DNA from 2 places in the Jeotgalibacillus malaysiensis genome. Region 2 is predicted to be linked to the other one. Evidence: riboswitches for the same ligand, from Rfam matches in the RefSeq annotation. Region 2 holds a riboswitch; the other holds the start of a gene.

Region 1 (4,436 bases), 250 kb from region 2:
AAAATTGCAACGGTTGATATGTTTACGTTCGGGTTCTTTTTCCCGGGAATGCAGCGTGCAAAAAAACAGTATTTCATGCCTGAATTTTTGCGTGATATTTTAAAAGACAAGCTGAGCAATACAGCCCGTTAAAAATAGAAACAGATAGAGAAGGGTGATCAGTCAATGAGGTTAATATCCACAAAGGTTCTAAAGGCAGGCATGGTGCTGGGACATACAATCTATAACGTAAATGAAAAGCCATTACTTCAGGCGGGTGTGATGCTGACAGATGGAATGATTGCACGGCTGCGTCTTTTAAAAGTGCAGTACGTCTACATTGCAGATGAGCAGTCAAAAGGAATTGAAGTAAAAGAAAGTGTACCGATTTTTGTCAGACAGGAATCAATCAGGGAAATCAGACAGGCTTTCTCATCGATTGAAGGCTGCAAGCAAAAAAACATGGCAGATATGCTTGAAAGCAAGGCATCAAAAATTCAGCATATCCTGAAAAACATTATGAGTGAAATGGATGCAAATCAGGACCTCCTGATGATTTTATCAGATACTTATCTATATGATTCATACATTTTTGACCATTCTTATAATGTTACGCTTTATACACTTGCAATCGGAAAAGAGCTGAAGCTTCCGGTTAAGCAGCTTGAGCAGCTGGGACTTGGAGCTATGCTGCATGATATCGGGAAGACAATGGTTGATGAATCCGTCTTAATGAAGGAAGGCCCTCTCACGCAGGAGGAATTTGAAGAAATTAAAATGCATACGGTGCATGGCTTTGAAGTGCTGAAAAACCTTCACAATGTCTCATTACTGACTGCTCACTGTGCTTTTCAGCATCATGAACGGTTAAACGGCTCGGGTTATCCAAGAGGAATAACCGCTGAGGATATTCATCCGTATGCAAAAATTCTTGCGGTTGCAGATGTGTTTGATGCCTGTACCTCTAACCGGGTATACCGGGAGAAAATGCTGCCTGCTGATGCAGTGGAGACTTTGCTCGCAGGCTCCGGCACATTATTTGATCCGACAGTCATTCAGGCTTTTCAAAAAGGAATCGCTATTTATCCGAACGGGCTGACAGTTCAGCTGAGTGATGGACGTAAAGGAATTGTGGCAAGACAGAATAAAGCTGTTTCAATGAGGCCGGTCATCAGGGTTGTTGAAGAAAATGGCGCTATTGTCCCTGCTACTTATGAAATTGATCTGGCCACCCACTTAGACTGTACAATCGCTCAGACTGATATTGCATTCGTAACTGAATAATTCTTTGTAAAAAACCCTCCCTGGGCGCATACACTGCGTTATAGGAGGGCTTTTTTATGCGCAGAAAAAGAATAATGATCAAGCCGCTCACAGCTCGTTCTGTCTGGCTGCTGTCTTTACTGCTGTTTCTATTGATGACAGTCATCGGACTTGCCGTGATTAACACAGGTGTGAAGCCGACACTGATGATCTATGCAGAGTCGCAGACAAAAAAGATCGGTGCACTCGTTATTAGTAAAGCAGTCAACAGAGAAATCGCAAACGTCATGGATATTAACGAAATCATTGAAAATGTACCGACTGATTCAGCTGAAATGGTTACAACAAAGTTTAATACAGAAATCATCAACAGAGTACTCGCAGAAACAACCGAACTTGTACAGGAGCAGCTGAGGGCAATTGAAAGAGGAGATACGAGTATATTAAAATCACTGACTGAGCTGGATCTTGAAGTGGAGGATGCAGGGAATCTTGAGGGGATTGTCTATACAGTGCCACTTGGTCAGGCAACCGGAAATGCACTGCTCGGGAACCTGGGCCCCAAAGTGCCGATCCGCTTTCATGCAGTAGGAAATGTGACATCAAACATAAAATCCAATATTACAGAGTTCGGCATAAATAACGCTTTTGTAGAAATCAACATCCATCTTGTCGTTAAAGTACAGATCATTGTGCCGTTTGCGACAGAGGAAACGACAATCGAACAGGACATTCCGGTTGCGATGGGGCTCATTCAGGGACAGGTACCTGAAATTTACAATGTCGGAGATGGCATGTCTCCTTCATTAGAAGTCCCGATTCCAACAAATTAATCTTGAATTGAAGAGAGTCGCTTGTTATAATAGTTCAGTAAAATGAATAATCACCACATCATAATCCGATGGGGTAGAGGAGCAGGATTTAAGAGTAATCTGTGTGAGGATGACAACTGCGATCACAGATGAAAGGGAATCACTGCCGAAATGGTAATAATCAGTCAGGATTTTATCATTGGGGTTATCTTTAATAAGGATAACACTCTCTTTCCGCAGCATTTTTTGCGGGTTGAGGAGCTACAGATCGTGATGGAGCATAACATTACTAATGACAAGGGTAATGGTAGAGTCCTCTATCATTGCCCTTTTTTGCGTTTTTTTACGATTATGCCTCACTGCCCTATCATACAAATAAAGGAGGGAATATTATGGAAGGAACATGGTTATCACTTTTACCACCTATCGTTGCAATTGCGATGGTTTTACTTACAAGACGCGTACTGCTTTCACTTGGAGCAGGTATCGTCACAGCAGCACTCTTAATTACAAGCTTTGGACCGGTTGCAACGCTTGAGACACTTTGGATGTCATTTAGCGGCGTATTCTGGGAGTACGGTTCAGATGGAGAGCCTGGTGGACTGAACTTATGGAATATTTTCATTATGCTATTCCTGATTATTCTTGGCGTTATCACAGCGTTCATTAATGTATCCGGAGGCGCAAGAGCATTCGGTGAATGGGCAATGAGGCGTGTGAAAACACGTGCTGGTGCCCAGGTTGTAACAGCGTGCCTTGGTATTATTATTTTTATTGATGACTATTTTAACAGTCTTGCAGTCGGACAGGTTGCGCGTCCATTGACTGACCGCCACCGCGTATCCCGCGCTAAGCTTGCTTATCTGATTGACTCAACTGCAGCACCGATCTGTGTGGTGTCACCGGTATCAAGCTGGGGCGCATATATTATCGCAGTCATCGGTGGAATTCTTGCTACACATTCAATTACTGAATACACAGCGTTTTCAGCGTTTATGCAGATGGTACCGATGAATCTTTATGTATGGGCAACACTTGGGATTGTCTTCATCGTTGCACTGCGCGGTGTTGACTTTGGTCAAATGAGAATTCATGAAAATCGTGCAATTGAAACCGGGGAAGTGTATGATCCGAAAAAGGATATTCCGGGTGAATTAAAAAATGATCTGCCTACATCAAAGCATGGTACGGTTGGAGATCTGATCTTTCCAATTATCGCGCTTGTTATCGGTACAGTGGCTTCGATGATGTGGACAGGCGCTCAGGCTTATACAGCTGACACAGGGGAATCTGCAACGATTCTTCAGATGTTTGAATACACAGACGTTGCGAAATCACTTGTATATGGTGCACTTGTAGGACTTGCAGTTGCCATTGCATTCTTTATCAGACAGATTGGCCGTTCTGAGAAAATCGGTGGAGCTGAATTCTTCCTTGCACTTAAAGAAGGTGTAAAATCAATGCTTCCGGCAATTTATATTCTTGTGTTTGCATGGATGATTGTTGGATTAATCGGAGATCTTGGGACTGGAGAATACCTTGCAGGCATCGTGGAATCATCCAACCTGCCTCTTGGCTGGCTGCCAGTTCTGTTATTCCTTGTAGCAGGCGTCATGGCATTTTCTACAGGAACGTCATGGGGATCATTCGGTATCCTGCTTCCAATCGCAGGGGAAATCGCAGCAAGCACAGATATTTCACTGCTTCTTCCATCTCTTGCAGCAGTACTCGCAGGAGCAGTATTCGGTGACCACTGTTCACCAATTTCTGATACAACGATCCTTTCTTCAACAGGAGCGGGAAGCAATCATATCGATCACGTAGCAACGCAGATTCCTTATGCAATAACAGGAGCTGCAATTGCATCAGCCGGATATATTCTTCTTGGATTCTCAGGAAGTACATTACTTTCAATCGGTCTTGTCATTGTACTGCTGGTGTTATTTGCAGTCATCATGGGCAGGAATCCTGAGAAAGCGAGAACCGTTTCAGCTAAAGAAGGACTGGAATAATGATGAAAAGCGCCTGAGTAGTAACTGCTGCTCAGGCGCTTTTTTGTAAGGACTATTGTATGACTGGAAAAATGTATGAATTATATAAAGCGTGAAAAATCTTGCACACTATAAAATTAAACCCTGATATGTAAGGGTTTAATTTTTTGTATAGATTATATCAATATAGTTTTGGAATTTTTCAAAATAGTACTTTTACATTTAGGAAGCAAGTGCTATACTGATTTTAGATTATGTGAAATAATCTGAATATATAAAAACTTCCACATATTCAGGAAGAATTTACAGGGGGGTAATTAGATGAATCGTCAACAGTGGGGATCGCGTGCCGGATTTATTCTTGCAGCAGTTGGTTCCGCAGTCGGACTCG
Region 2 (4,436 bases):
CTCCAAGTATGTAGAACGCAACCATCCATGGATTCGCTAAGATCTGCTCCATCATGCCAAAGTTTACTTCTGCGCCAAGTGCAGCCTGAATACGTGTTTCCCAGACGTGCCAGGTTACGAAAATCAGTGTAATGACACCTGTGATACGCTGCATGAAAAACATGTAGTTACGAAGTGTGCCATAACGTCTTGTATTGTTCTTCGCAGTGAATGCGATGTATACTCCATAGATTGCGTGGAAGTATAAAGGGATAAAGATAATAAATAGTTCTAAGAAAATTCTAAATGGTAAACTTTCCATAAAGTGTGCTGCATCGTTGAAAGCCTGTTCGCCTCTAGTAGCGAAATGGTTGACAACTAAATGTTGAATCAGGAAGATCCCTACCGGTATAACCCCAAGTAAAGAATGCAGCCTCCTCCAATAAAACTCTCGATTTTCCGCCATCGAATGTAACCCCCTCTAAAATAAATACAGCTGCTAAAACCTACTCCCTAGAATGATAGATTCAGCAAAATTTTCGCACAGTATAACATTTATGTGACAAATTTATTGTACTCCTCTCGTAATGGAGCGTCAAGAAAACGTATACATAAAAACAATTCTAAATATTATTTATTTAACCAGCTCTATTATTAGACATTTTCCTGAATTTATCGGCTTCAGTTCACAAAAATTTCACAAAATCACTTTTCACAATTTATTATTTCAAAAAACTGCTTATCTATATGACAATATGCCGATTTCACAGTTAAATTTCTTTTTGACCTTACACTTTATCACTCAACACTTTATAATAAAGAGATTGAAAGTGAGGTTCGGTTAAGCAATGAGCGACAATGAAAATATAACACAGAACTTATTCGGTTACCGGTTAATCAGAGATGAGCTGATACCTGACCTTTTAGGCAACCATACAAAAGATATTCTCTATTGGGCGGGCAAAAAATTAGCAAGAAACTATGCATGCAGTAACGAAGGCGAAATGATTTCTTTTTTTGAACGTGCAGAGTGGGGGGTCCTCACCATCATAAAACAAAAAAATGATGAAATACATTTTGAACTTTCCGGCAATGTGATCGAAGAAAGAATTACACATAACGATCCTGTTTTTACACTTGAAGCTGGCTTTATTGCAGAACAGATCGCTATGATTAAGCAGTATCAAACTGAAGCAGTGTATACCCGCAAAAAAAAGAACTGCGTTCAAATTGAGCTTAAATGGGACCAGAAAGATCCTTATTCACTGCCCTCAAGAAAAGCCTCCTTTTAAAAATCAGCAGGCCCCTGTCAATGGAGCCTGCTGATTTTTATACCTCTACAGTGCTTTTGTTTAATCCAAAGCTTTCATGAATTGCATTCGCAGCATTGATCATTTCGTTAGAATCAACTACAACCGAGACTTTGATCTCTGATGTACTGACCATTTTCACCTGAATGTTCTGTGCTGCCAGCACGCTGAACATCTGGGCTGCTACACCAGGATTTGAAACCATTCCGGAACCAACAATCGATACTTTCGAAAGGTTCGTTTCATGTTCAATTTCCTGATAACCAATCTCTTCTTTATGACGCGTAAGGATTTGCAGTGTTTCTTCAAGCGAAGACTCTTTAATGGAAAATGACAGATTCACTTTTCCAGTATCAAGCTTACTTTGAATAATAATATCAACATCAATGTGATTGTCAGCTAAAATCGAAAATACTTTAGGGAAACCTGTCAGTTCATTCTCAAGACCTACCACTGTCATTCTAACGATATCCTTATCAAATGCTACGCCTCTTACAACTAAATGCTCTTCCATTGGTGCATCCTCCTCAATTAAAGTCCCTTCTGTTTCTTCCATGCTTGATCTTACAGTCAGTTTGATCCCGTAATTCTTTGCAAATTCCACTGCTCTCGGATGAAGAACACCTGCTCCAAGGTTGGCAAGTTCGAGCATTTCATCATATGAGATACCCTTTAACTTTCTTGCGCCTTTCACATAACGAGGATCAGTGGAATAAACACCGTCAACATCTGTATATATATCGCACCGGTCAGCACTCAGTGCAGCTGCAAGCGCTACTGCTGTCGTATCTGATCCCCCGCGTCCGAGTGTCGTAATTTCACCGTTTTCATCCATTCCCTGGAACCCTGCCACTACAATGACACGCCCTTCCTGCAGCAGTGTTTCTAAACGATTTGTCTTTACCTCAGTAATTCTTGCATTACTAAATACCGCTTCTGTGCGGATTCCTGCCTGCCAGCCGGTCAGTGACGTACTTTTGTAGCCCCTGTTTTGGAGTGCCATTGCAAGAAGTGACATTGACATCTGCTCGCCGGTTGTCAGCAGCATATCCATTTCTCTTTTTTCAGGGCGTGACGTCATTTCCCCGGCAAGCCTGACCAGTTCATCCGTCGTTTTTCCCATAGCGGATACAACTACAATGACATCATTGCCTTTTTCTTTTTCGAGAATGACTCTATTCGCCACATGATGAATTTTTTCAACTGATCCTACTGATGTACCTCCAAATTTCTGTACAATGATTCCCACTCTATTTCCTCTTCCCTGACATTATTTCTCAACTGTTTGCGACTATAAAAAAAGCAACGGGGAGAAAGTCTCCCCATTGCTTTTGAACAGATAACATCATCTGAATCGCACAGGTGAGATAGCTCTCCAGAACATTACAGCTCTGACAGCCCTGCATTTTTTAAATACAGAACCAGCAAAAAATCTGATGAATGATTTTCTGCTTCGGCGGTCCGCACCTTTCACACTGCCTCTCAGGGTTTCATCACCCTCTGCAGTGGTACTCTTTGCGTCCGCACCTCTATCACCACTTTAAAATAAAGTGTTTAATTGTGAATCATTATAGCACGTGACGATTAAGCCTTCAACGCTATTCATTTAATTTTTTTATTACTTTTTCTGCTGTTTTCGCAGGAACCCCTGCTTTTACAATTTCTTCAAGGGACGCTTCTCTCAGCTTTTTAACAGATCCGAAATACTTCAGCAGCTGCTTTTTACGTTGAGGTCCAACGCCTTCAATCTCATCAAGTACTGACTGAATGGAGTTTTTCGCGCGCAGCTGTCTGTGAAACGTAATCGCAAAACGATGGACTTCATCCTGAATCCGCTGCATAAAGTAAAACTCCTGACTGCGCCTGTTCAGCGGAACGACTTCTAGCGGGTCACCATATAACAGCTGGGAAGTATTGTGACGGTCGTCCTTGGCAAGGCCTGCTACAGGAATATCAAGACCGAGCTCATGACGCAAAATTTCCTTTGCCGCCTCAATCTGCCCTTTTCCTCCATCGATAACAATCAGATCAGGCATTGGCAGTTCATCCTTCAGCACTCTTGAATACCTTCTTCTGATTACTTCTCTCATAGATTCGTAATCATCCGGTCCCTGCACCGTTTTTATTTTATATTTCCGGTAATCTTTCCTGGCCGGCTTACCGTCTACAAAAACAACCATCGCAGATACAGGGTCAGACCCCTGTATATTGGAGTTATCAAATGCTTCAATTCTATAAGGCGTATAGATATTCATTGCATGACCTAAATTCTCTGCCGCTTTAATCGTTCTTTCTTCGTCACGCTCAATCAGCGCAAACTTTTCAGTCAGTGCAATTGAAGCGTTTTTCGCTGCCAGATTGACGAGATCTTTCTTTTGTCCTCTGACTGGCTGCCTGACATTTGTCTCAAGCAACTCTTCTGCCATTTGCTGATCAATCGTCTGCGGGATTAAGACTTCTTTTGGTTTAAAATGATTTGCCTTCATATAGAACTGACCGAGGAAGGAAAGGAATTCACCTTCTGCTTCATCATAAATTGGAAACATCGATACATCCCGTTCAATCAGCTTGCCCTGCCGGATAAAGAATACCTGAACACACATCCACCCTTTATCCACTGCATAACCGAAAATATCACGGTTTGTAAAATCATTCATCGTCATTTTCTGCTTTTCCATTGTTGCTTCAATATGAGCGATTTGATCCCGGAATTCTTTTGCCCGTTCGAATTCAAGGTTTTCTGCAGCATGTTCCATTTTAACTTTCAGATCTTTTTTTACTTCTTTAAAACCGCCATTCAAAAACCTGGCGATATCTTCAGTCATCTGACGATAGGTGCTTTGTTCCACTTTGAATTCACACGGCGCCAGACATTGTCCCATATGATAATACAGACAGACTTTATCAGGCATCGTCCTGCATTTTCTTAATGGATACATTCTGTCGAGCAGCTTTTTTGTTTCGTTTGCAGCCTGCGCGTTCGGGTAAGGTCCAAAATACTTTCCTTTATCTTTCTTAACTTTACGGGTAATGAGCAGTCTCGGATGTCGCTCTGCGGTTACCTTAATAAATGGATAATGCTTATCATCTTTTAACATAACATTATACTTAGGGTCATGTTTTTTGATCAGGTTTAATTCAAGTACG

Evidence for each region. Region 2 has a riboswitch for lysine ahead of LG330_RS12140 (aspartate kinase). Riboswitches for the same ligand answer to the same signal wherever they lie in the genome.
Region 1: another riboswitch for lysine. It lies ahead of LG330_RS13400 (Na+/H+ antiporter NhaC family protein); the one in region 2 lies ahead of LG330_RS12140 (aspartate kinase).

Annotation. Positions count from the first base shown of each region.
Region 1 covers NZ_CP085252.1:2,493,409-2,497,844, reverse strand. Annotated here, with positions in the region: gene LG330_RS13415 (bifunctional metallophosphatase/5'-nucleotidase) at 1-132, shown strand, start outside; gene LG330_RS13410 (HD-GYP domain-containing protein) at 166-1,263, shown strand; gene yunB (sporulation protein YunB) at 1,320-2,075, shown strand; lysine riboswitch at 2,142-2,326, shown strand; gene LG330_RS13400 (Na+/H+ antiporter NhaC family protein) at 2,447-4,066, shown strand; gene LG330_RS13395 (sodium-dependent transporter) at 4,367-4,436, shown strand, end outside.
Region 2 covers NZ_CP085252.1:2,246,350-2,250,785, forward strand. Annotated here, with positions in the region: gene LG330_RS12130 (succinate dehydrogenase cytochrome b558 subunit) at 1-445, opposite strand, end outside; gene LG330_RS12135 (YslB family protein) at 828-1,271, shown strand; gene LG330_RS12140 (aspartate kinase) at 1,309-2,538, opposite strand; lysine riboswitch at 2,650-2,829, opposite strand; gene uvrC (excinuclease ABC subunit UvrC) at 2,888-4,436, opposite strand, start outside.